DNA from 4 places in the Desulfosporosinus paludis genome. Region 3 is predicted to be linked to each of the others. Evidence: riboswitches for the same ligand, from Rfam matches in the RefSeq annotation. Region 3 holds a riboswitch; each other region holds the start of a gene.
What was found. Region 3 has a riboswitch for cyclic di-GMP ahead of VZF35_RS15210 (methyl-accepting chemotaxis protein). Riboswitches for the same ligand answer to the same signal wherever they lie in the genome.
Positions count from the first base shown of each region.

Region 1 (5,703 bases), 2.0 Mb from region 3:
ATATTGATGTTAGTACACTGATATTACCATTTTTGGGCATTGATTCTGGTGCTGAAACTTTAGAATTTAATCATGAAATTTGTAAAAGAATTGCCGGAGCCCTTTATTCACTTAAAGTGAGGCTTTCTCGCGAGATTAATAAAGAGATAGCTAACGTTTTCTATGCTACCCATGATATATTGGATGCTAAACTCGAGCACAAAATCAATTTGCTTGAAATTGAATTAGAAAAAGAAGATCTTTATAGGTCTCAGTTGATGGAAGCCTAGATATAAGTAGTGTATAGTGTTTAAGGAATTCAACAAAAGAAAGCCCTGGAGCATATTGAAATGTCGCCAGGGCTTTTTGATTTAGTAGTAGATTGTATGTTCTCAAGTGTGATTGTTTTTGTACATAGTGAAGTTACTAAATGGGAAATCTCTTCTTAGATATTAATAATGTTTGTTACTGAGAGGGGGGAACGAATTATGATAGAAACAGGAACAATGTGGAATAAATATGTTCATCTTACACCTGGAAGAATTAGACTTAAAGTGCCTGGATTAAAAAGAAATGAATATTTGGCTGAGAGAATTCACTATGCTTTAGAAAAGATTGAAGGGATAGATCAAGTTAGGACCAATCTTTTAACAGGAACATTGCTGGTGCATTTTAATGAAACGATATTGCATGGTCTAAGTATAATAATATGCGTAGATGACCAAACAAAAGGGAATTATCCGGTTAATTTTCAGGATAAGCTTACTCCAATGATTACCCGAAGAGCATATAAAATGTTCCTGATTTCATCGGCTTTGGTGTTATTATTTGCCAAGCAAAAAATAGCCGGTCCTTCGATATTAGCCAATTCAAAAACAGTTAAGATTACAGCAACTGTTTTCGGCTTATTAGTAGGTTATCCAATTTTTCTTTGGGGGTTAAAGCATCCTCAGTTAACGAGAAGAAAAAGTTATGACTTCGTTATCAATAGTATAACTTTTTCCTTATTAATATTACAGGAGAGTTTTACGGGATTATTTCTGATCTTATTTACCAATTATTCTAAGATGGTTATGGCTTTAGATTTTATGAGGACGAAAGGGATTATCTCAAGAATTGGAAAACTACCCGAAAAAGTATGGGTAATTAGTAATGGAAGTGAAATTTCAATACCATTAGATAAACTAGAATCTGGTGATATTGTCATGGTTCGAAAGGCGGAAACAATACCAGTTGATGGTAAAGTGGTTGATGGAGTTGCTGTCGTTGATGAAAGCCAGATAAGTGGATTGCCTAATCCAATCAACAAAATATCGGGCTCCAGAGTACTAGCCGGAACAGAGATTTTAGACGGCTCTTTAAAGATAATTGTAGAACAAACGGGTTCTCATACCCAACTGAACCGGATACGAAGAAGTGCATTACATAGAAAACCTCACCCCGATGAGGCAATATTTAGAGAACGTATTGATCGAATGGTTTACTTTTCCCTTATGGCCGCAGGGGGAGTTTATTTACTAACCGGAAGCATAAATCGCAGTTTAGCAATATTGCTGGCAGCGTCGCCTTCCGCAGCAGGACTTGCCGTTCCCACAGCAAATGGAGTAGCTATTGGGAAAGCGCTGCAGCGAGGTATTTATGTTAAAAACGGAATCCATCTCTGGGAGGCAAGTCAAGTTGATACTCTTGTTTTAGACAGAATACCATCATTAACGGCAAGCGAAGTATTAATTGAAGAAATTGTTGTGACTAATAAAGATTATAGCGAGAGGGATATGTTGAGAATAGCCTCCAAGGTTGAAGGAATGGACTGTGATCCTTTAATTAAGATAATTCGGGAAAGAGGGTATCAGACGTATTTTGGCCCTAAATTGTCAGCAGAGGAAAAAGAGTTTATTCCGAAATTGGGAGTTAGAGGGAATATTAAGGGTAAGAAAATCTTGCTGGGAACTAAAGCCTTAATGCTTGAGGAATCAGTAAAAATTAAGAAAGTAGAAAGTAAAGTTGTTCGTTTTAGGCATTTAGGTTTAAATCCAATTTACCTTGCTGTTGACGGAAAGCTGTGTGGCCTTTTTGGTGTACGGGAAATAATTAAACCAGAAGTAAGAAAGGCCATAGAACAGCTTAGAGCTCTTGGAATAAGAATTATCTTGATATCAAGAGATGAATCAGAAGTTGCGGAAATAATAGCAAATCAATTAGGAATTACAGAATTTTATAGTAAAATGAATCCTAGTCAGAAAGCTGAATTTATTAAAGATCTTAAGAAGCAAGGGTATAGAGTAGCTATGCTGGGGGACGGGATTGACGATGCACTAGCTATGTCCGAAGCAAGTGTTGGAATATCTTGGGGTAAAAAAGGAGCAGATTCTGCGGCAAAAGTTGCGGGAATCGTAATAACTACTCAGAATCCTCAGGTGCTTGTAGATGCATTTCTCTTAGCTCAAAAAACGAAAGAAGTAGCGAAGCAAAACATCAATTATGCTATTGGATTAAATGTGTTAGGTTTAGGTCTTGGTGCCGGTGGCTTGATTAACCATGTTAGTGCTGCGTTTCTTGGTGAAATTGGAACAATCGTTACGGTATTCAATACAAGTTATCAAAGGTGGTTTTAAAAGCCAAAGAGGATCCCAGTGGGATCCTCTTGCTACTTTTTCATAGTTTATAAAGTAAGATTTAAGTTAGTTAGTCTTTTGGTTGATTTTTCTGAGTATCGTTATTCATTTCACTGCCAACAGAAGCTCCCGTAACACTACCTAAACCTCCACCGATGGCTGCGCCGGCTGGTCCAGCCATTCCCCCGATTGAAGCACCGATAGCCCCACCTGCTCCTGCCCCAACGATAGTGCTACTGTTTAAATTGCCCTTTTGGGCCTTAGCTTGAGCTACTACGTCTTCCCAACCTTCTTTAGCATTTGAGGCTAAAGCGGCAGTTCCTTCCGTAATTGATACTACTCCTTTTGCTGTAGCTAATGCAACACCGCGCAAAACACTTTTCATTGCTGGTGCTAATACAACGACTGCTGTACCGGCGAGGACTAAACCCAAAAATGAAGATTCTCCAACTGCTTCCGATATACCTTTAAACAAAAGAATTCAACTCCTTTCTTATAAGAAAGTATTTGAAACGTAAATTTCTATTGTATTATTTGTGGTTACCATAAAAATAATTCAAGACTTATTTAAATAAACCAAGAACAGCAAAGGACCAAGGCATAAGCTCAATTCTCTTAATTAAAGGTTAACCATATCTTTACATTGGTTGCCTATTTTCTTAACGATAGGTTGCTATAATTGGATTGAATAAAATATAAACGATAAAGGCAAACTTGGTGAAAGCCAAGGACGCAAAGCCACGGGTCTTCCAGATTACTGAAGACAGCCGGGTTACCGACAAACTACTTTGTTTTTGCAAAGCCTTTATCGCCATTCCTGTGTGGATGGCGATTTCTGTTATAGCAGGGGGAATAAAATTCGAGCGGAGGATGCTCACATGGTTCATTTCAATCTATTCTAAAACGCAATAGGGCCGGAAATTATCTTTTTATGGTGTGAAAAGATGTTTTGAACAATCGAAATGATCGCTTAAAAAATTGAAAGGGGATAAAGGCAATGAAAAATAAGTCCATGCATCGATGGACAATCTTATTAGGTACAGTAATTGCCCAATTGGGGTTGGGATCAATCTTTACGTGGAGTCTATTTAATCAGCCATTAGTGGATAAATATGGTTGGCGACTAAGTGAAGTAGCAATTACGTTTTCAATTACGAGTTTTGCATTAGCTTTCGCTACCTTAGCTGCAGGAAGAGTTCAAGATAATCTAGGGGTTAGAAAACTTGTATCAATTGCAGGTTTATTATTAGGAATTGGTTTAATTGCAACATCTAGAGTAACGTCACTTTCTACTTTATATATAACGGCCGGTATTATAGTCGGTGCTGCTGACGGCATTGCTTACATTACTTTGATTTCTAATTGTATCAAGTGGTTTCCAGAGAAGAAGGGTCTTATATCAGGTATTTCAAACGGGGCATATGGAATCGGCAGCATAATTTTTAACTATGTACTCGAATCTTTGATTAATTATAAGGGAGTTTCTGAAGCATTTTTATATTGGGGAATAATAGCTATGGTTTTGATTCTTGCAGGTGCTCAATTATTAAAGGACGCACCAGTGGTAACTTCGAGTGTTAAGAGTGGTTCAGATCATGAATTTTCTGTAGTAGAAATGATAAAGACGAAGGAAGCTTATACTTTATTTATTGTGTTTTTCACAGCATGCATGAGCGGTCTCTACCTAATTGGGATTGTTAAGGATATAGGTGTCCAATTGGCTGGACTTAATCCGACTGTAGCTGCGAATGCTGTAGCTATGGTAGCGATATTTAATACTACTGGGAGAATCTTACTAGGGGCTTTATCTGATAAAGTAGGCAGACTAAAAGTAGTAATTTTCACACTTTCATTAACAATGATTGCAGTATTCGCTTTAAGTTTTGTGCATTTGAACTTTGAAATTTTCTCTATCTGTGTCATCTTAATTGCTTTTAGCTTTGGAGGAAACATAACCTTATTTCCTCCTATTATTGGTGAATTTTTTGGTTTAAATAAGCAAATGAAAAATTATGGCATCATATATCAGGGCTTTGGATTTGGAGCACTTTCAGGGTTGTTTATAGCAGCAGTAACCGGAGGATTAAGGCCTACATTTCTAGTTATAGGCGGATTAACTTTAGTTTCAATAATTCTTGTTTCGATGATTAAACCTCCAAAACATACTATAAATGTTATAGACGTTAAGGGGTGTTATAATTCATCGCTCTCCTAAATTTATAATTTTACTAACTTTAATATTACATACTCGATTAAATGATGGGCTAGGAAAGAAATAAAGGTAATAGGAGATGAGTATCAAGAGATAGGAAAATAAAAACTATAACTTAGCCGAATTATGGCTAGAAAAAGAAGGAGAGGGACAATTGTTAAGAAAAGTAAAGCTTAACCGGAGTATCTTAATCCTAATTATTGTGTATGCCTTAGTTGCGGTTTTAGTAGGAACAATAAACATCTTAAGTATTGAAGATAATAGTCAAAAAAGTATCGATCTTTATACGAAAACTCTGAATGAAAGTTATGACCAAAAGCTTCGCTCTGTCACCCAACAAGCTATTAGCACTTTAAATGGAATATATCAGCAAGAACAGCAAGGTAGCCTTACTGAAGCACAGGCCAAACAACTGGCGGTCAACGTTATGACAAGCATGCGCTACGGCGATGACGGGCAAGGATATTATTGGGGAGATACAATTGATGGTACTTGCGTTTTTCATGGTACAAACCAATCGCTGGTTGGAACTAACCGGAATAATTCGAAAGATTCCAAAGGCAACTACTATATTCAAGAGATCCGCAAAGCTGCTCTTAATGGTGGAGGTTATATTAACTATTGGTTTCCAAAAGCAGATCCCAAAGATACGATACAATATCCTAAAAGGGGTTATGCACTAGAATTTAAGCCTTGGCAATGGGTTATTGGCACAGGTAATTATATTGATGATATTCAAAAAACAGTATCTCAGCGTCAAGCCATAGTGGACCATGAAAATAGAATTGGCATTACATATTCTCTCGTAGGCACGCTTTTGATAATATTGGTATCTATCGTTTTTTCTCTAATTATTAATCGAAAGCTTACTAACCAGTTAACACCTATGGCTGAAGC
Region 1 is NZ_CP144211.1:1,056,361-1,062,063, reverse strand. Features, by position in the region: gene VZF35_RS05420 (hypothetical protein) at 1-269, shown strand, start outside; gene VZF35_RS05415 (heavy metal translocating P-type ATPase) at 468-2,594, shown strand; gene VZF35_RS05410 (glycine zipper domain-containing protein) at 2,665-3,069, opposite strand; cyclic di-GMP riboswitch class I at 3,292-3,374, shown strand; gene VZF35_RS05405 (OFA family MFS transporter) at 3,592-4,809, shown strand; gene VZF35_RS05400 (methyl-accepting chemotaxis protein) at 4,961-5,703, shown strand, end outside.
Region 1: linked by a shared signal. The riboswitch ahead of VZF35_RS05405 (OFA family MFS transporter) and the one ahead of VZF35_RS15210 (methyl-accepting chemotaxis protein) in region 3 are both predicted to bind cyclic di-GMP.

Region 2 (5,703 bases), 530 kb from region 3:
ATATTGACAATGATACGGTTGATTGGTTGGAACAATATTTAAATAAACGTAAGGGCGCTCTTATTATGGTTACTCATGATCGGTATTTTCTCGACCGGGTTGTAGGGCGGGTTATGGAATTAGATCAAGGAAAGATATATCCTTATCCTGGAAATTATAGCCGATTTTTAGAATTAAAAGTGGAGCGAGAGGAGCAGGCCGAGGCAAGTGAAAGAAAACGCCAAAATCTTTTTCGCAATGAACTAGCCTGGATGCGACGCGGAGCTAAAGCTCGGACAACTAAGCAAAAAGCCAGAATCGAACGCTTTGAAAAGCTTCAGGCAGACAAGCCGTTGGAGCATAATGATCGGCTGGAGATGTTAGCTGGGGCATCTCGTTTAGGAAAAAAAATCCTTGAATGCCGAGAGGTGCAGAAGGGTTTTCCGGACCGGGGCATGGTGATCAAAAACTTTAGTTATGTACTTTTAAGAAATGACCGGATAGGGATCATTGGACCGAATGGAAGCGGGAAAACAACACTGCTTAATTTGCTGGCAGGTTGTTTGACACCGGATCAAGGTGTTATAGATGTGGGTTCGACGGTAAAAATAGGGTACTTCGCCCAGGAAAATGCCTCCTTGAACCCGGATTTGCGTGTGATCGATGAAATAAAAGCTGTGGCTGAAGTGATTCCAACTGCGGATGGTGGCTTTTTATCAGCCTCACAAATGTTGGAACGGTTCTTATTTCCGCCGGCTGCTCAGTGGACCCCGATTAGCAAGCTTTCCGGTGGTGAAAAACGAAGACTTTATCTTTTGAGAATTTTAATGGGGGCTCCGAATGTTCTTTTATTGGATGAGCCTACGAACGATCTGGACATTCAAACTTTGACTGTCTTAGAAAACTATTTGGATGATTTCCCGGGGGCAGTCGTTGCCGTTTCTCATGATCGATATTTTCTCGATCGCGTAACGGATAAGATCTTCTCGTTTGAAGGAGCGGGTTCTATTCGTTCCTATGTAGGGAATTATTCTGACTATCGAGAGCAAGTGTACGCGGCAGTTCAGAACGAAATGCAGGCTGCTCGGCAAGAAGCGCTGCGAGCGACGTTTACAAAATCAACAAAGAATGGAAACAGTGCCACTGACCGTACTACGACCAACGATGGTCAAGAAGATAAGCATGAGTCGGAACGCAAAAAAGAACGTCCGCTAAAGATGACATTTAAAGAACAACAGGATTTTGCCCAAATCGATGCTCAGATAGCTCAGGCCGAAAGGGAATTGGAACAGAATCTTCAAATGATGAATGAGGCGGGCAGTGATTTTGGAAAACTAAATGAGTTAGCGAAACTTCAACAGGATTTAGAATGCAAATTAGACGAGCTAATCGAGAGGTGGACATATCTTAATGAGTTAGCCGAAAAAATTGCTCAGAATAAGGGATAAGTAATCGAGATATTGGCACTAAATAAAGCTCAATTTTGGAGGTTGACGTATGAATGAGAAAAGTTTAGAAGCAATGAAAAAAGTTGTTGCTGAGAAAAAGCTCAAGAGCTCCCAACAGGGCGGACCGATCAAGGCCACGCAGAAGATCGGGGAAAAGAGAAAAGGCATTAAACGACGCAAAGTCGGAGGCATGTTTGATAAGTAAGGAGAGAAGATACGGTCAATGAGCATACTTAATGTTGAAAACGTGAGTCATGGTTTCGGTGGGCGCAAGATTTTGGAAGAAGTTAGTTTTCGCTTATTGAAAGGGGAACATGTAGGTCTCGTGGGGGCCAATGGAGAAGGAAAGTCTACTTTTTTGGATATCATCACGGGGAAATTAATGCCGGATAAAGGGAAAGTGGAATGGTCCAATCGAGTTACTGTCGGATATCTAGATCAACACACAGTTTTAAGCAAAGGGAAGACAATTCGAGATGTTCTCAAGGAAGCTTTTCAAGGAATGTTTAATTTGGAAGCCGAGATCATGACTTTATATGAGCGCATGGGCAGTGTTTCCGAAACAGAAATGGACAAACTTTTAGAGGATGTTGGGGAGATTCAGAGCATTTTAGAACACAATGGGTTTTATACGCTCGATGCCAAAATAGAAGAGGTCGCCAATGGATTAGGTTTGGGGGAAATCGGTCTTGATAAAGAGGTAACGGACTTAAGCGGAGGACAGCGAACGAAGGTTTTGCTTACAAAGCTTTTGCTTCAGAGCCCAAGCATCTTGATTTTGGACGAGCCGACAAATTTCTTGGATGTGGAGCACATAGAGTGGTTAAAACGCTATCTTATTAACTATGAAAATGCCTTTATTCTTGTTTCCCATGATGTCCCATTCTTAAACGATGTGATCAATGTCATTTATCATGTGGAAAACGCTAATTTGACTCGCTACACTGGAAACTATGAACAATTCATGCAGCTCGCCGAAACGCGCAAGCAACAGGAGATTAAGGCTTATGATAAGCAGCAAAAAGAAGTTGATCGCTTAGAGGATTTTATCGCTCGAAATAAAGCAAGGATTTCAACGACAGGCCGAGCAAAGAGTCGTCAGAAACAGTTAGATAAGATGGATTTACTGGAAAGACCCAAGGAAAAGATCACTCCGACGTTTAAGTTCCGAGAAGCGCGGGCGGCTGGAAAGGTAATTTTCGAAGCGAGAGAGATTGTTCTGGGTTATGACGAGCCCCTAACTCGGCCTTTGGATTTAACTCTTGAACGAGGTCAGAAGGTTGCGATTCGCGGGGTTAATGGTCTGGGGAAATCCACGCTTCTCAAGACGCTTCTTGGCTACATCGAACCGATTTCTGGGGTAGTTGAACTTGGAGATTACCTCTATCCAGGTTATTTCGAGCAAGAGTCGAGCCGAAAGAATGAGAAGACGGCTCTAGAGGAAGTTTGGGATGAATATCCCAGCATGGCGAATGCTGAAGTTCGGGGCGCCTTAGCTAGGTGTGGTTTAACCAGCGAGCATATTGCCAGCAAAATGATGGTGTTGAGTGGGGGAGAAAACGCTAAAGTCCGCTTATGCAAACTGATGCTCAAAGACGTGAATTGGCTGGTCCTGGATGAGCCAACCAATCATCTGGATGTTGAGGCTAAAGCAGAGCTGAAGAAAGCGATCATTAACTATAGAGGGACTGTGCTTGTCGTTTCCCACGAACCTGAATTTTATGAGGATTGGGTGACGGATGTTTGGAACTTGGAAGAGTGGACTACAAAGATAGTCTGATTAGTGACTCAATCCGTCAAAGCTGCTGCTAAGCTCAAGGATAACTCAGCTCCTCTGCCAGCGAATTCAAGACGTAGTAGCAAACTTGCTGAAAAGTAAGGACGCAAAGCCATGAGCCTAAGGTGTGGCTACACTATGACAGTCTGGTTGCCAAAGTATGAAACCCTTCAGATACGGTTTTAGCTGTGGCATTTGATGTCACAGCTTTTTGTATTTTTTAATCTTTGGATACCAGTCATGGACAAGCGGCTGCTATAGAAGAAATTACAGCAAGTATTGAGGAAATTACTTCAATGTCAGAGGAATTAGCAATATTGCCAAGATGTTATAGTTTTAGTAAGCTTGATAATAACTGGGTATTTATGTATAATTCAGGTTGCCTAGGTCTTTGGCAGTATACAAGGGGGAGTTGCATGACACGAAAAAGAAACAAATTGGTTAACATTTTCAAAAAGTATGCTTTCCTGCTTATTGGATCCATACTTGCAGCAATCGCTCTGGAGATATTTCTAGTCCCCAACGACATCGTTGATGGGGGTATCACGGGAATTTCTATTATGGCCAGCCACTTGACAAAGCTGCCTCTGGGAGCCTATATTTTTACTCTTAATATCCCTTTTTTAGTTTTAGGTTACTATCAGATTGGAAAGACATTTGTTTTGTCTACCTTGTTTTCAATCACGACACTTTCAATAGGAGTTAGTATCTTACAGCCGGTACCAGGATTAACGAATGATATTTTACTTGCCGCAGTATTCGGCGGTATCATCCTCGGCATTGGAGTAGGATTGGTTGTCCGATATGGAGGCTCTCTCGATGGAACAGAAATTGTAGCAATTGTTGTTTCGAAACAGACCGGGTTTTCAGTTGGTGAGGTTGTCATGTTTTTTAACATCTTCATCCTGAGCAGCGCTGGATTATTATTCGGTTGGGATAGAGCTATGTATTCCCTAATAGCCTATTTTGTCGCCTTCAAAGTAATTGACTTAACGATTCAAGGATTGGATGAATCTAAAGCTGTTATGATTGTTTCAGAAAAACCCGATGAAATTTCATCAGCACTGCTGGCTCGTTTAGGCAGAGGGGTAACTTTCTTAGAAGGTAAAGGCGGGTATTCCGGACAAGCAAAAGGCGTAGTATATTCTGTGATTACCCGTTTAGAGATCGCTAAACTGAAGTCAATTATTGATGAGATAGATGAAGATGCCTTTGTCACGATTCATGATGTTCATGATGTAATTGGCGGAAAACTAAAGAAAAAGGCGATACACTAACTGTATCTCGTATATAATGTTTGGAGTTCAAATTAATAATTCGGATTGCTCCAAAACTTTACAAACTCTATCAAGTGTTTTCCTTCATCCGTAAGTATTTTCCCTTTTCCATGACACTCTTTACAAATAAAAAACATGGGTTCAAGTGGTTGACCTTGCCCTGCATTGTCGTCGACAATTTTTAGTTTTTGAGAATCTACGGTCCGAGACAAACCCTTAAGGCCATTGTGCATATCCCAGTACGGTAACCATGCGGGGTTATCGATCCTGCCAAGTCCAGAACATTTTGGGCATGGTCTGTCAAGTGCATTAAGGTCAATCATTTATCCTACCTCCTGCATAAATTGAATATTCTTCATATTCCTCCTAATACTTCTTTTTCCTGCTTATTTTAGAAATAATAGGTATTAATGATACGAAAGGCCTATCTTATTAGGTCTAAAGCCCTATACAAAGAACTTTGCCCTGAAAATTTAACAAATTACAAAAGCTGGAATCATCTATACAAGCCAAATAGGACGTGCTGCTCCAGCTTTTGTAATTCTGTTTTAAATTTAATTTAAGATTAATTACTCAACAAAGGTATTTTCCCGCCTAACGTTTGATAGATGAGTAAAAGGTTAAGAAACAAGATCAAAATTGCACAAATAATCGAGGAAACGGTTATCCATCGTTTATTAACCAGGACTCCCATAATGTCTTTGCGTTTTGTAAAGTAAATTAAGGTTATAACTGGAATGGGCAAAACGATGCTCAATACCACTTGACTAATGACTAATGTCATAGTGGGGTCAACACCTAATGCCACAATGACAACTGTTGGCAGCATGGTAATAATACGCCTTGCCCAAACCGGTATGGAGAACCCTACGAATCCCTGCATAATCACTTGGCCAGCCATCGTACCGACCACAGAACTTGAAATTCCTGAGAACAACAGCGAAATCAAGAAAACACTTGCTGCTGCCGTCCCAAGGATAGGAGTTAGTGTCTTATAGGCAGATTGAATGTCTGCAACACTGCTATGTCCTGTTGTATGGAATGCTGCTGCAGCCATATACATCATGGCAAGATTGATCAATCCTGCAAAACCCAAGGCAATGAAAACTTCTTTCGTATTAAATTTTTGAAGTTTAATTTTATCGTTATCATTACGAGGGACAATCCTGTTTTGAGTTAACCCAGAGTGCAAATAGATTGCATGGGGCATCACGGTTGCTCC
Region 2 is NZ_CP144211.1:3,553,539-3,559,241, forward strand. Features, by position in the region: gene VZF35_RS17680 (ABC-F family ATP-binding cassette domain-containing protein) at 1-1,427, shown strand, start outside; gene VZF35_RS17685 (hypothetical protein) at 1,477-1,632, shown strand; gene VZF35_RS17690 (ABC-F family ATP-binding cassette domain-containing protein) at 1,651-3,207, shown strand; cyclic di-GMP riboswitch class I at 3,276-3,362, shown strand; gene VZF35_RS17695 (YitT family protein) at 3,621-4,481, shown strand; gene VZF35_RS17700 (hypothetical protein) at 4,514-4,804, opposite strand; gene VZF35_RS17705 (Nramp family divalent metal transporter) at 5,047-5,703, opposite strand, start outside.
Region 2: linked by a shared signal. The riboswitch ahead of VZF35_RS17695 (YitT family protein) and the one ahead of VZF35_RS15210 (methyl-accepting chemotaxis protein) in region 3 are both predicted to bind cyclic di-GMP.

Region 3 (5,703 bases):
TAGTTCTAAAACAGGTTTAAGGTTAGACATCCCTAGGTGCCCAGACTGGTTTGGCGATTGGAATGGCGGTTGTATTGATCTGAAGCCACGTAAAACGCGTAACTGGGCTCCAAGGAGAAAGAAGTTGATATAGTGAGCCAATTGAAACTTTCTGTTACTTCCGTAAGCCAGTATCTAACCCTGATTTTCATGGGCACCAGCGCATATTTAGCTATCTGCGTACTCATTGGGGCTGCAATTTAAAACATCATCTTCATTTAATTGCTAAGAAAAGTGCTGCTATTGTTACTTTGATTCCTTCAATAATATAGACATTACAAATTCAAAAACCGCCGTCATGGCGGTTTTTCATTAGGATGACATGACTATGATAACTAAGGGCTAAGTTTGGTCCTTCGGCTATCTTTAGATCGGTTTTTCTCTATAATGGGCTCCATTCTATGACAATGATCGTTGTGGAAAATGAGAATTACCCGATGATGATGATTTGCTTAGGGATCAGATTAAATTTCTAAATCTAAGTTTTGATCGAAACGGTTGTACTAAGAGGATCCTAATTACTGATAACACAAAAAAATGCACTATTGTCCAATTCCCGCTATAATTAGATTAAGCGATTAAAAAAAAGTGGCAAGAGAAAACTTTACGGCTCAAATCTTGCCACAAAAACACATTATTTAGACCGGTTATTATAAGTCGTCAATAGAGACATCCTCCTCCGAGTTTCCAGGTCCGGGCGACAGTATCATTGACCCGTAATTTCTAGCTGCAGCATCGGCATTAGCTTGGTTTACCTCAGAGGCCTCGTCAGGTATATCAAGCAACCTAATGCCGTGCACTTCCGAAGTTCCACCTGAACCACTTCGACGTGGCTTTAAACCTAACTCAGTCAACTTTTGCGAGAAGAGATTACTCGCTATCACGTATTCCCCGAACTGATTGCACCAATTTTTAAATACTCCATACAGATCGGAATATCGGACTCTTGAGTTAGTTCTTCAACTTCACATTGTCTCCCCACCCAGAGTACTTTTTGAAGAAATGCCCGAGATGCCATTCGTAGTCTTTAATTGTTCGTGATGATACTCCTTGAGTCATTTTAAAAGTTAGAAAATCTTTAATACATTCTTTCCAATTAGTATACTGCGGTTCCATTTTAATCTTTAATAACCTAGCCATTTAAATCCCTCCAATAAAAATTTGGAAGGAAAGACTTGATCCTCGGCCTAGTCAAAATTTACCTGTCCAATGCTCACGTAGGGGCCTCGGCTTAACCAAAAAAGGGGTTCAGAATTCCTTTTAGGAAACCCTGAACCCCTTGATATCTCATATGGAGCGGACGACGAGATTCGAACTCGCGATCCTCGGCTTGGGAAGCCAATGCTCTACCGCTGAGCCACGTCCGCATTTAGAACATTCTACTCGAAATAAACAAAGAATTTTTATCTTCTAAATTGACTATAAACGAGCTTCGGTCATTCGTCAAGACCTAACAAAATAAAGTGGTGCCTCAGGACGGAATCGAACCGCCGACACGAGGATTTTCAGTCCTCTGCTCTACCGACTGAGCTACCGAGGCAAATAGTGGTGACCCGTACGGGATTCGAACCCGTGTAACCGCCGTGAAAGGGCGATGTCTTAGACCGCTTGACCAACGGGCCTTCTTTCCTTGCGTGGAGCCAAAGTCTTGTATTGACCAAACCTCGCTCACAGATATGAATTTTACAGGAAAGCTTGATTGGTGTCAAGTACTCTTACGAGAAGTTATTTTTTATGACTTACCCTATTATTTAAATCGAGCTCACTCGCTTGTGAGGTCCATCTATTGGTTGTAGGCTCATAAGTTCATGCTTAAAACCAATGTATATCCGTTAGGAAATTTAAATATTGAACTTGCTCAAGGCTGCTTGCAATTCATCGGCCATTGTAGCTAAGACTTTGCTCGATGAAGCGATCTCTTGAACGGAGGCTGATTGTTCTTCTGTCGCCGCAGACACTGTCTGGGTTTGATCTGTGATATCCCGACTTGTCTCAAAGACCTCGTTCACTGAGGCAACTATTCGTTCATTGCCCTTCGCCATTTGTTCGATCTCTTGAGAAATTTCTTCAACCTGTGAGGAAACATCGTAAATTAAAGCTGAAATCTCGCTAAAGGCCCTTCCGGCTGTTTCGGCGACTTCAGTGCCTAGTTTAACCTGATGGGTTCCTTCGTTGATCGATAAGACAGCGTCCTGCGTATCCTTTTGGATCTCATGAATTAAGGCTGCTATCTGTTGGGAAGCTTCTTGGGATTGTTCGGCCAGCTTACGAACTTCATCAGCAACCACTGCAAATCCTCTTCCTTGATCCCCCGCACGAGCAGCCTCAATTGCGGCATTTAGGGCAAGAAGGTTTGTTTGGGCAGCAATTCCGGATATAGTATCGACAATCTGTCCGATCTCTTTGGAACGCTCTCCTAAATTCTTGACTACTTCTGCGGATCCAGTCACGGTTTGGTCAATCGTCATCATCTGTTGAATTGTTTTTTCGATAGCCGAACTCCCTTCAGCAGCTGAATTGGCCGTTTTTTCAGACGAATGAACAACAATCTTGGCATTTTCCACCATTTGCTGAATTCCAGCCGACATTTGTTCTACAATGGCAGAGGTTTCGTTCATGGCATTTAGCTGTTTATCCGCTCCTTTGGAAACCTCCATGATAGCCACAGCCACTTGGTTGGACGCTTGGGCGGATTGTTCCGCTCCAGCACTGAGCTCTTGAGAGGATGAGGCAACATGAGATGCGGACGCAGACACATGCTGCACCAGTTGGATCAAGTTTTCGGCCATCGTTCTGAATGCCCTGCCCAGCTGGCCTAATTCGTCTTTAGAGGTATTATCGAACTTCTTAATATTCAGATTACCATTGGCAATTTCTTCGGCATTTTCCGCCACTGCTATAATCTGCTTCGAAATATTATTACTTAACAAGGTTCCTAACACTAAAGAAATTCCAAAGGCTAGGATCAGAGACAGAATAGTATAGGTAACACTACGTTGTCCTTTTTGCCGAATTTCTTGTTGTTTAGCCAGCACTAGCTTATCCATATCATCGACCCAATTGCCTGTGCCAATCACCCAATTATAGGGTTGAAACAGCAAGGTGTAACTTCTTTTAGGCAGGGGTTCCTTCTCATTTGGCTTGGCAAAGGTATAATCTGTATACCCTCCACCCGACTTCTTACCATTGGAGATAAATTCTTGAACAAATAATTTGCCATTGCTATCCTTAGAGTTAAAGCGGGATTTGCCTTCAGATTCTGTTCTTCCGAGAAGTACTACATTTATTCCATCCGTTGTGTCAATCCAAAAGTAGTTTTCCTGGTCGTAACGCAAGTTCCTGACGAGATCTGCGGCCTTCGTTTTAGCTTCTTCAGGAGTAAGCTCTCCCTTTTGCTGCCTGTTGTATGTATCTTGTACTAAACTATAGGCCGTTTGGACTTCCAGCTTAACATTCCGGTCAAACTGTTCATATAAAGTCGTCCGATATTCGGCAATGTTGGCTTGTTCCGACGTAATAACAGTATAAATATTATACCCCCCAAGAATGAGTCCCATAACAAACGTCGTAATCACTAATAGGAGAAGAATCCGATACTTGATTTTCGTCAAAATCTTACAACCTCCTTAAATATTAGTATAGATTTGATTACAAAAACAAAATCGCCATTCCAGACAGGCATGGCGAAGAAACCTTGGTTGGTAACTCGGCCATCATCATCCTTTCATGGAAGATCCGTAGTTTTGCGTCCCCAGCTTTCGCTGGGTTTGCCTTTTTCAAAACTTTTTTATTCATTTTTCTGAAAGAGGATTTTTTGAGTATCTGCAAACCATGAAGCGAATCATCTTATGTAATCATTTATTAAAAAAGGCGTAACTAAACATACAAACAAACATTTGCTGTCCAATTACGCCTTTATCGCAACACTAAAACTGTAATTCTTTTGAAGAATGGTGAGCCATCCGCGACTCGAACGCGGGACACCCTGATTAAAAGTCAGGTGCTCTACCGACTGAGCTAATGGCTCCAAATGTCTGCCTTCGGGTTTAAATATTACAGGAAAGCGATAAATGTGTCAAGATTCTTTTTTTTACAACATAAACTATCTTTCATAACTTATCTAAAAAATCGTTCCTCGTACAATAGTTTGTTCCCGGCCTGGACCAACGGCAACTAAGGTCGCAGGAACACCCGTCAGCTCTTCAATCCGCCGAATATAATTTTGCGCTGCTTGAGGCAGTTCCTCAAACTTACGTACATGCGTCAAATCTTCTTGCCAGCCTGGCAATTCTTCATAGACTGGCTGACAAAGTTTAAAGATCTTTTGACTTTGGGGGAATTCATAGATGACTTCCCCATCAACCCGATAACCGACACAGATTTTTAAGGTTTTAAGCCCTGTAAGGACATCCAGTTTTGTTACTGCAAAATCAGAAATTCCACTGACACGTGCTGCATAACGAGCAATTACTGCATCAAGCCAACCACAGCGACGAGGCCTTCCTGTTGTTGTACCAAATTCATGTCCGTTAGTACGCATTTCTTCCCCGGTCGCATCTAGAAGCTCTGTTGGGAAGGGTCCTTCTCCTACGCGAGTAGTATAGGCTTTAATAACTCCAACGACCCGGTTAATGCGTGTTGGTCCAACGCCTGCACCGACGCACGCCCCCCCGGCAATCGGACTAGAGGATGTAACGTACGGATAAGTCCCATGATCGATGTCCAACAATGTCCCCTGCGCACCTTCAAAAAGCACTTTTTCCCCAGCCTGAATGCACTCGTCGATTGCCAAGGAGCTATCTGCAACCATTGAGCGAAGCTTTTCGGCATACCCTAAGTAGGTTTCATAAATATCTTCAAATTTCAAAGCTTCCTTACCATAGACCTTGACGATAAGGTTATTCTTTTCTGTCAAATTGCGGCGGAGTTTCTCTGCAAACTCCTCCTTGTCGAGGAGGTCGATGACACGAACGCCGACGCGCGAAGCTTTATCCATATAGGCCGGCCCAATGCCTCGCTTAGTGGTGCCGATTTTATTATCCCCACGGGCCTCTTCTTCCAAGCCGTCAAGGACCAAATGATAGGGCATGATCACTTGGGCGTTACTGCTGATCAGCAGCTTACCCGTTTTGATTCCTCGTTTTTCCAAATAACTTAACTCCTCAAGCAAGACCTTGGGATCAATTACAACACCATTGCCGATAACACAAGTTTTATCCTGATAGAGAATTCCCGAGGGAATAAGGTGCAGCTTAAATTCCTCTCCATTGGCCACGACGGTATGCCCGGCATTATTGCCGCCCTGATATCGAACAACCATATTCGCCTTTTCCGCCAAAAAGTCTGTGATTTTACCTTTTCCTTCGTCTCCCCATTGAGAGCCAATTAAAACAACAGCAGCCATTAATGATTCCTCCCATCTCTCGATCAAACATCCCTAAAATGTAAATTTCCCAAATTGAGACATTCTACTCTAAACCCATCCGTTTATAAATATCATCCACATGCTGGAGATGATAGCTCAAGTCAAAAAGACCTTTAAAATCCTCTTGGGATAGATAGTTTGTAATTCGCGGATCTGCAGAAACAACCTCTATAAAATCTTGCCCTTGCTCCCAGGCTTGGAAAGCATCCTGCTGAACCCAAGCATAGGCTTCTTCGCGC
Region 3 is NZ_CP144211.1:3,018,752-3,024,454, reverse strand. Features, by position in the region: gene VZF35_RS15235 (hypothetical protein) at 690-893, opposite strand; gene VZF35_RS15230 (hypothetical protein) at 991-1,179, opposite strand; tRNA gene VZF35_RS15225 (tRNA-Gly) at 1,332-1,406, opposite strand; tRNA gene VZF35_RS15220 (tRNA-Phe) at 1,504-1,579, opposite strand; tRNA gene VZF35_RS15215 (tRNA-Glu) at 1,586-1,661, opposite strand; gene VZF35_RS15210 (methyl-accepting chemotaxis protein) at 1,881-3,650, opposite strand; cyclic di-GMP riboswitch class I at 3,737-3,821, opposite strand; tRNA gene VZF35_RS15205 (tRNA-Lys) at 3,991-4,066, opposite strand; gene VZF35_RS15200 (adenylosuccinate synthase) at 4,160-5,443, opposite strand; gene purB (adenylosuccinate lyase) at 5,508-5,703, opposite strand, start outside.

Region 4 (5,703 bases), 930 kb from region 3:
TAAACTTTTGTAGCTCTGATTTCCGTTTTCCAATACCATGGACAAATTCAATCTGCTCTTGCTGACGTTTTTCTTCTAGGTAGGAGAGGGCCGCCTTAAGGTCCTTAAGTAACGTTTCTTTGGTTGCCTTGAAGTCCTTTAGATAGGTCAAATTGATCTCCTCAAGACAGGATTGAATTTTCAAGAACATTTTGGTCTCATTCTTAGTAACGACTTTCTTCCAGACAAACGTATAACGGTTAGCATTGGCTTCAATTTTTGTTCCATCGACAAAAAGGTTCTTAAACTCTACTTCCCCAAGCTTGTGTAAATACGTCACCATTTGGAAAAAGAGGTCTTCTATGGATTCCTTTAAATAGTTCTTCCGAAATCGAGCAAGGGTGCTGTGGTCTGGTGCCTTGCATCCTTCCAACAACCACATGAAGTTAATGTCTCTTTTACAAGCAACTTCAATCTTGCGGCTTGAGTAAATGTTGTTCATATAGGCATAGGCTACTACTTTGAACAGGATTTTGGGTTCGACTACAGGTTTTCTTCCAGTGGAAGAGTAGGCCTGATACAACGCTTCGTAATTCAATCCCTCCAAAATGTGGCTTAGCAGTCGAACTGAGTCATCCTCCGGTATTAACACATCAAAATTAAATGGTAGAACTAATTGATAGTGTCCACTTAATTCAGTATAATTTTTAGAGTGTAATTTGGTTGTTAGCATAACTCAAATTATACGACAACTGCGGGTTCTTTGGGACCTGCAGTTTTGTTTCTAGTAGGAAAAAAGGGGCGTTGCTTACGAACTATTTTAGTTCGTTTTGCAACGCCCCCCCGTTTTATTAACAAGAGTAACGATTTCAATGTTTTGGTTGCTGAGGTGGCTGAGGTTGAGAATACTGAGGATTGTTGCGTGTGTGATCCATGTAACCCGGAGCAACTTCCCGCTGCCCGGCAGAGTTCGGATCTTTGCCGTATTGGGCCGGCCCTCCATATTTTTCATTAGGATTTTCCTCATAAGAAAACTCATTTCCTTGATTCCAAGGACCACGGCTGTCTCCCTGACCTGTAGACATATTCATGTATTTCTTGGAGAAATCGGAATCCCTGAAGTCTTTGTTGACTCCGGTTCCCGTTAAAGTATTGATCGCCTGCATAAACGAGAAGTTATGAGATTCCTCTCTGCTTAGAAGGAAGCGAATCATGTCTTTAACCCCGGCATCATCTGTTTGTTGTAAAAGCCGTTCATAAATGAGCTTAGCTCTTAATTCTGCACCGGCATTTGCGGAAAGATCCGTATAGATGTCCCCCGTAGAGTTGACGAAATTAGATGTCCAAGGTACGCCCGCTGAGTTCACCAAGAGGGGGCCGCCTCCGAGTAAGGCCATATGATTGGCAGCAAAATCCTTAGGGATACTGTCCACCGGCCCGATCAACATCCCCAAGGCCTCTCCTACCATTTCTAAATGGCTTAATTCTTCGGCTGCAATGTCTTGCAGCAAATCTCGAATTTTTGGATCATTACATCCTAAACTCTGTGAGAAATACTGCATGGCTGCTTTAAGTTCGCCATTGCCTCCCCCGAATTGCTCCAACAATAAAACAGCGAAGCGAGGATCTGGTCGATCAACATGTACCGTATATTCCATATCTTTGACATGTTTAAACATTGAGCCATTGCCTCCTTATTTCAGTAGATTAAATTCATCTCCTCAATTTTTATTATTAGATCAAAGCCAGAATTTTATCCGAATATTAATGGATTGATTACAGCCCATCCTTCTTACAAACTTGACGTTGTAAGACTCTTCCTGGTATACTAGCAATGTTTCATGTTCAAAACAAATTTGATAAGATGTTGTTTCGGTTGGGGTAAACTTCGCGAAAGCGGAGGACGCTAAAGCTATGGATCTAAGGTTTAAGGCAGAACGTTATTCTTACGCTTTGCGTTACGCTAAGATCGCCAGGCTACAAGCTAAACTTCTCTGGGGAGAGTTGTTATTATTAACGGCTCTCCTTTTTTATTTGCCAATTGAGCTTGAAATTATCGGCTCTGATTTATGGAGGGTTGAAAATGTTTCTTTGGATTGCAGTAAGTATTTTCATAGTTAGTTATTTCTTTATCGTCACTGAAAAATTCCCGCGAGCAGTGACCGCAATGTTTGGTGCCTCATTGATGATCATCTTGGGGATTCTTACTCAAGATAAGGCCATCGAACACATCGATTGGAATACCTTAGGGTTGCTGGTTGGCATGATGCTGATCGTTGATCTTACTCGCCGCTCGGGTGTTTTTTCCTTTCTGGCTATCTGGGTTAGTAAAAAAGTTAAAGGGAACCCCATGTTGCTAATGCTCGCCATCTCTTTGCTCACTGCTCTTTTATCGGCACTTTTAGACAACGTTACTACAGTTTTACTGATTGTCCCCATAACTTTGTCAATTGCAGACCAATTAGAGGTCGACCCCATTCCTTTCCTTTTCAGCCAAATCCTCATGAGCAATATAGGAGGAACAGCAACTTTAATTGGAGACCCGCCTAATATTATGATTGCCGGACAAAGCGGTCTGAGTTTCATGGATTTTATCCTCAATCTTGGTCCGGTAATCACCATCATTTTAATCGTTACTTTATTCCTGTTTTACCTCATGTATCGCCGCAAGTTGATCACTAGAGATGAATTAAAAATTAAACTCTTGGCCCAAAACGAATGGGACCAGATTAAAGACTTTGCCTTACTCAAAAAAAGCCTTGCCGTACTATGTTTAGTAATTTTGTCTTTTTCTTTCCATTCTATCCTCCACCTGGAAACTGCGACCATCGCTCTCAGCGGAGCGATGCTTTTAATGATCTGGACCCGCGAAGAACCAGAAGATATATTCTTAGCGATTGAATGGCCTACGCTCTTTTTCTTTACTGGTTTGTTCATCCTTGTCGGGGGACTTGTTGAAGTCGGAGTTCTTGACCGTTTGGCAGAGTGGAGTATGAGCTTGACCAAAGGAGATCCGCTCTTCTCGGCGCTTTTAATTCTCTGTATATCCGCACTGCTTTCCTCATTCCTTGACAATATCCCCTACGTGGCAACAATGATTCCCCTGATCCAGAAACTTGCTTTGCTCAGTCAGCTTACTCCAGCTGAAACCCAACCCCTCTGGTGGGCCTTAGCCCTAGGTGCCTGTCTCGGTGGAAACGGCACCTTAGTCGGAGCCTCGGCGAATCTCATCGTCGCTGGAATTGCCGAAAAGAACGGACTTAAAATACGCTACAGCCAATTCTTTAAAGTAGGTTTTCCTTTAATGGTACTTTCAGTTTTAATTTCGGCCTCATATCTAATCATTCGTTATTTTTAGAGCTTACTGTTTCATTAGAATTTTCCAGAAATTCCTTCACCACACTTTGGGCAACACCCCTGGTTCAAGCGGTTAACTATAACAGGCTCGCGCTGAATCACAACTTCACCGCAATGCGGACAAAACGTTGTGCTCCCACCCCTGACATTTCCAAGGTAAACATAGGGAAGCCATTCCTTGGCGATTTCGCCTAAACGATCTAGAGTCTTTCGCTCTGTCGGTGGAACCGAGAGACGATAAGCCGGATGGTAACGACTCAGATGCCAAGCCAAGGGGATGTTCAGATTATGCAGCCATCGTGACAATTCAGTGAACTCTTCAGGATCATCATTGGCCCCAGGAATGACCAAAGTCGTAATTTCCAGATGAACGCGCCCAGCTATGCGCTCAACATTATCCAATACCCAGGACAATTTTCCCCCACAATAATTCTGATAAAACTCCTCCGAAAACCCCTTTATATCGATATTGACTGCATCAAGCCAAGGAATCAATTCTTCAATAAAACTCGGAGACATCGTTCCATTGCTGACCAGAACTACCTTTCCCCCTTGGGCACGAACGAGAGGAGCTGTGTCTCTAATCATCTCAAACCACATACTTGGTTCTGAATAAGTAAAGCATAAACCCAATGAATTTCTAGCCTGGAAAGCGAGTTCAGCAGGGCTCACTTTTCTTCCTGCTTGGCGTTTCTGGGATATTTCGTGATTCTGACAAAACGAGCAACTTAAATTACACCCAAAGCCCCCCACGGAAAAAACCCAAGAACCCGGGTAAAAATGATAAAGAGGCTTCTTCTCAATCGGATCCAAATTCCAGGCCGCTACTTCCCCATAGGTTAGAGATATAATCTCCCCTCCCCGATTTTCTCGGGTATGGCACTTACCGGATTGCCCCTGCTCTAATTGACAATGTTGGGGGCAAAGAAGACAACTGGTACGGAACGATTCATCTTTCATCTCACTCATAATGCCGCACAACCTCGAAGCGCCAAAGGTCTGCATCATCCCCTGATGGAATCCCGGCTTTCTGTTTGGCAATACTAATTTGTTCAGAGACAGTATCGACACCTTCCAAATGCGGAAGTAAAAGTCCACTTCTTCCGCCCTTTCGCACAACAACGCCGTATCGCCATGGGTCTAACTCTTCCGGCCCTGAAATTTTCTCGAGTTCTCCCAAGACATCCACGGTAAAACACAACGTCTCCAAATCCTCGATCTCAACCGGCCAAAAACGTGGATCTTCTGTTCCCGCTGCTATCGCGTTATGCTGGATTTCTAACGCTAAATTCGTTTGCCATGGCTCAGTTGTTCCAATACAACCACGTAGTTCCCCATGTTGTTTCAAGGTAACAAAACATCCCCGCCGCTCAAAAAACTCTGATGTCTTGGAGAAATCCCCCGGTCCTAATTTCTTATGCTGCAAATGCGCCTGTAAACACTGCCTCGCCCACAGTGGCAAGGGCGACGAATGATATAAATCAGCCACTAAATACCCCACACCAAACGGCCCTTCATAAGAAAGTACCTCTGGGGCTCCTTCTTTAGCTGCCAGCGCTAAGCGTAAGCTTCGGTACCCACATTCTGCTGCATTTTCCACTAGGTCGATGGGCAAATGGCTCAGTTTTCTTACATCACGTTGAAGATTCTTGTACACAGCTTGGTCAAATTTTAGGCCAGCAGGATCGTAACCGTATGGCCCGTCTTCTTTTAAGCGATGAGATAGATCACCGCTGGCAACAAGCGCAGTACGTATCGGCATTTTTTCTAAAATTTGTCCTATCTGAGCTCCATATTCTTCAGGGTGTTCCAGAGGCATTCCCACGAGAACAATCTTTCCCTTCCATCCCGCTTCTTGCAGAAAGTAAAGCGGTACGAGTGATCCGTGGTCGATTGATTCGCGAATGGGTACAACCCTGTCAAGGTATTTTTGAAACTGTGTCGTTATTGCTAGATCGTTTATCCATGCAAACGTTAATGACCTTACCCCAAATTGAGCAAAATTCCCTGTGAGCTTTTCTTCCGTAAAGAGTGTTATTCCCTCCTTAGTAAGTGGTGCATGAGGGGACACCAAAATAATAGTCTCAATATTTGCCTGGACTAACCGACGGGCTATCTCACGATAAGCTTCCAGAGTCACTTGACATTTTTGTACTTCTTGGCCTCCAATTTCCGGTACAACAATTGGTGGATGCGGAACAAAAACTGTGTATACTAAACTCATGAGCCTAAACCTCCCTTTTGGCATACTCGATATGAATAGTTTACCCTGTTCCTGTGCCAAAATCCAAAAAGCAAAGCAAAACGCGCCGAGTCTCAAACTTTGGCGCGTTTTTGGTCTTTAACTTGCTAAGGCTCTAACTTTTA
Region 4 is NZ_CP144211.1:2,091,878-2,097,580, forward strand. Features, by position in the region: gene VZF35_RS10570 (IS1182 family transposase) at 1-712, opposite strand, end outside; gene VZF35_RS10575 (manganese catalase family protein) at 849-1,658, opposite strand; cyclic di-GMP riboswitch class I at 1,850-1,964, shown strand; gene VZF35_RS10580 (sodium:proton antiporter) at 2,063-3,337, shown strand; gene amrS (AmmeMemoRadiSam system radical SAM enzyme) at 3,352-4,305, opposite strand; gene amrA (AmmeMemoRadiSam system protein A) at 4,298-5,560, opposite strand; gene VZF35_RS10595 (methyl-accepting chemotaxis protein) at 5,694-5,703, opposite strand, start outside.
Region 4: linked by a shared signal. The riboswitch ahead of VZF35_RS10580 (sodium:proton antiporter) and the one ahead of VZF35_RS15210 (methyl-accepting chemotaxis protein) in region 3 are both predicted to bind cyclic di-GMP.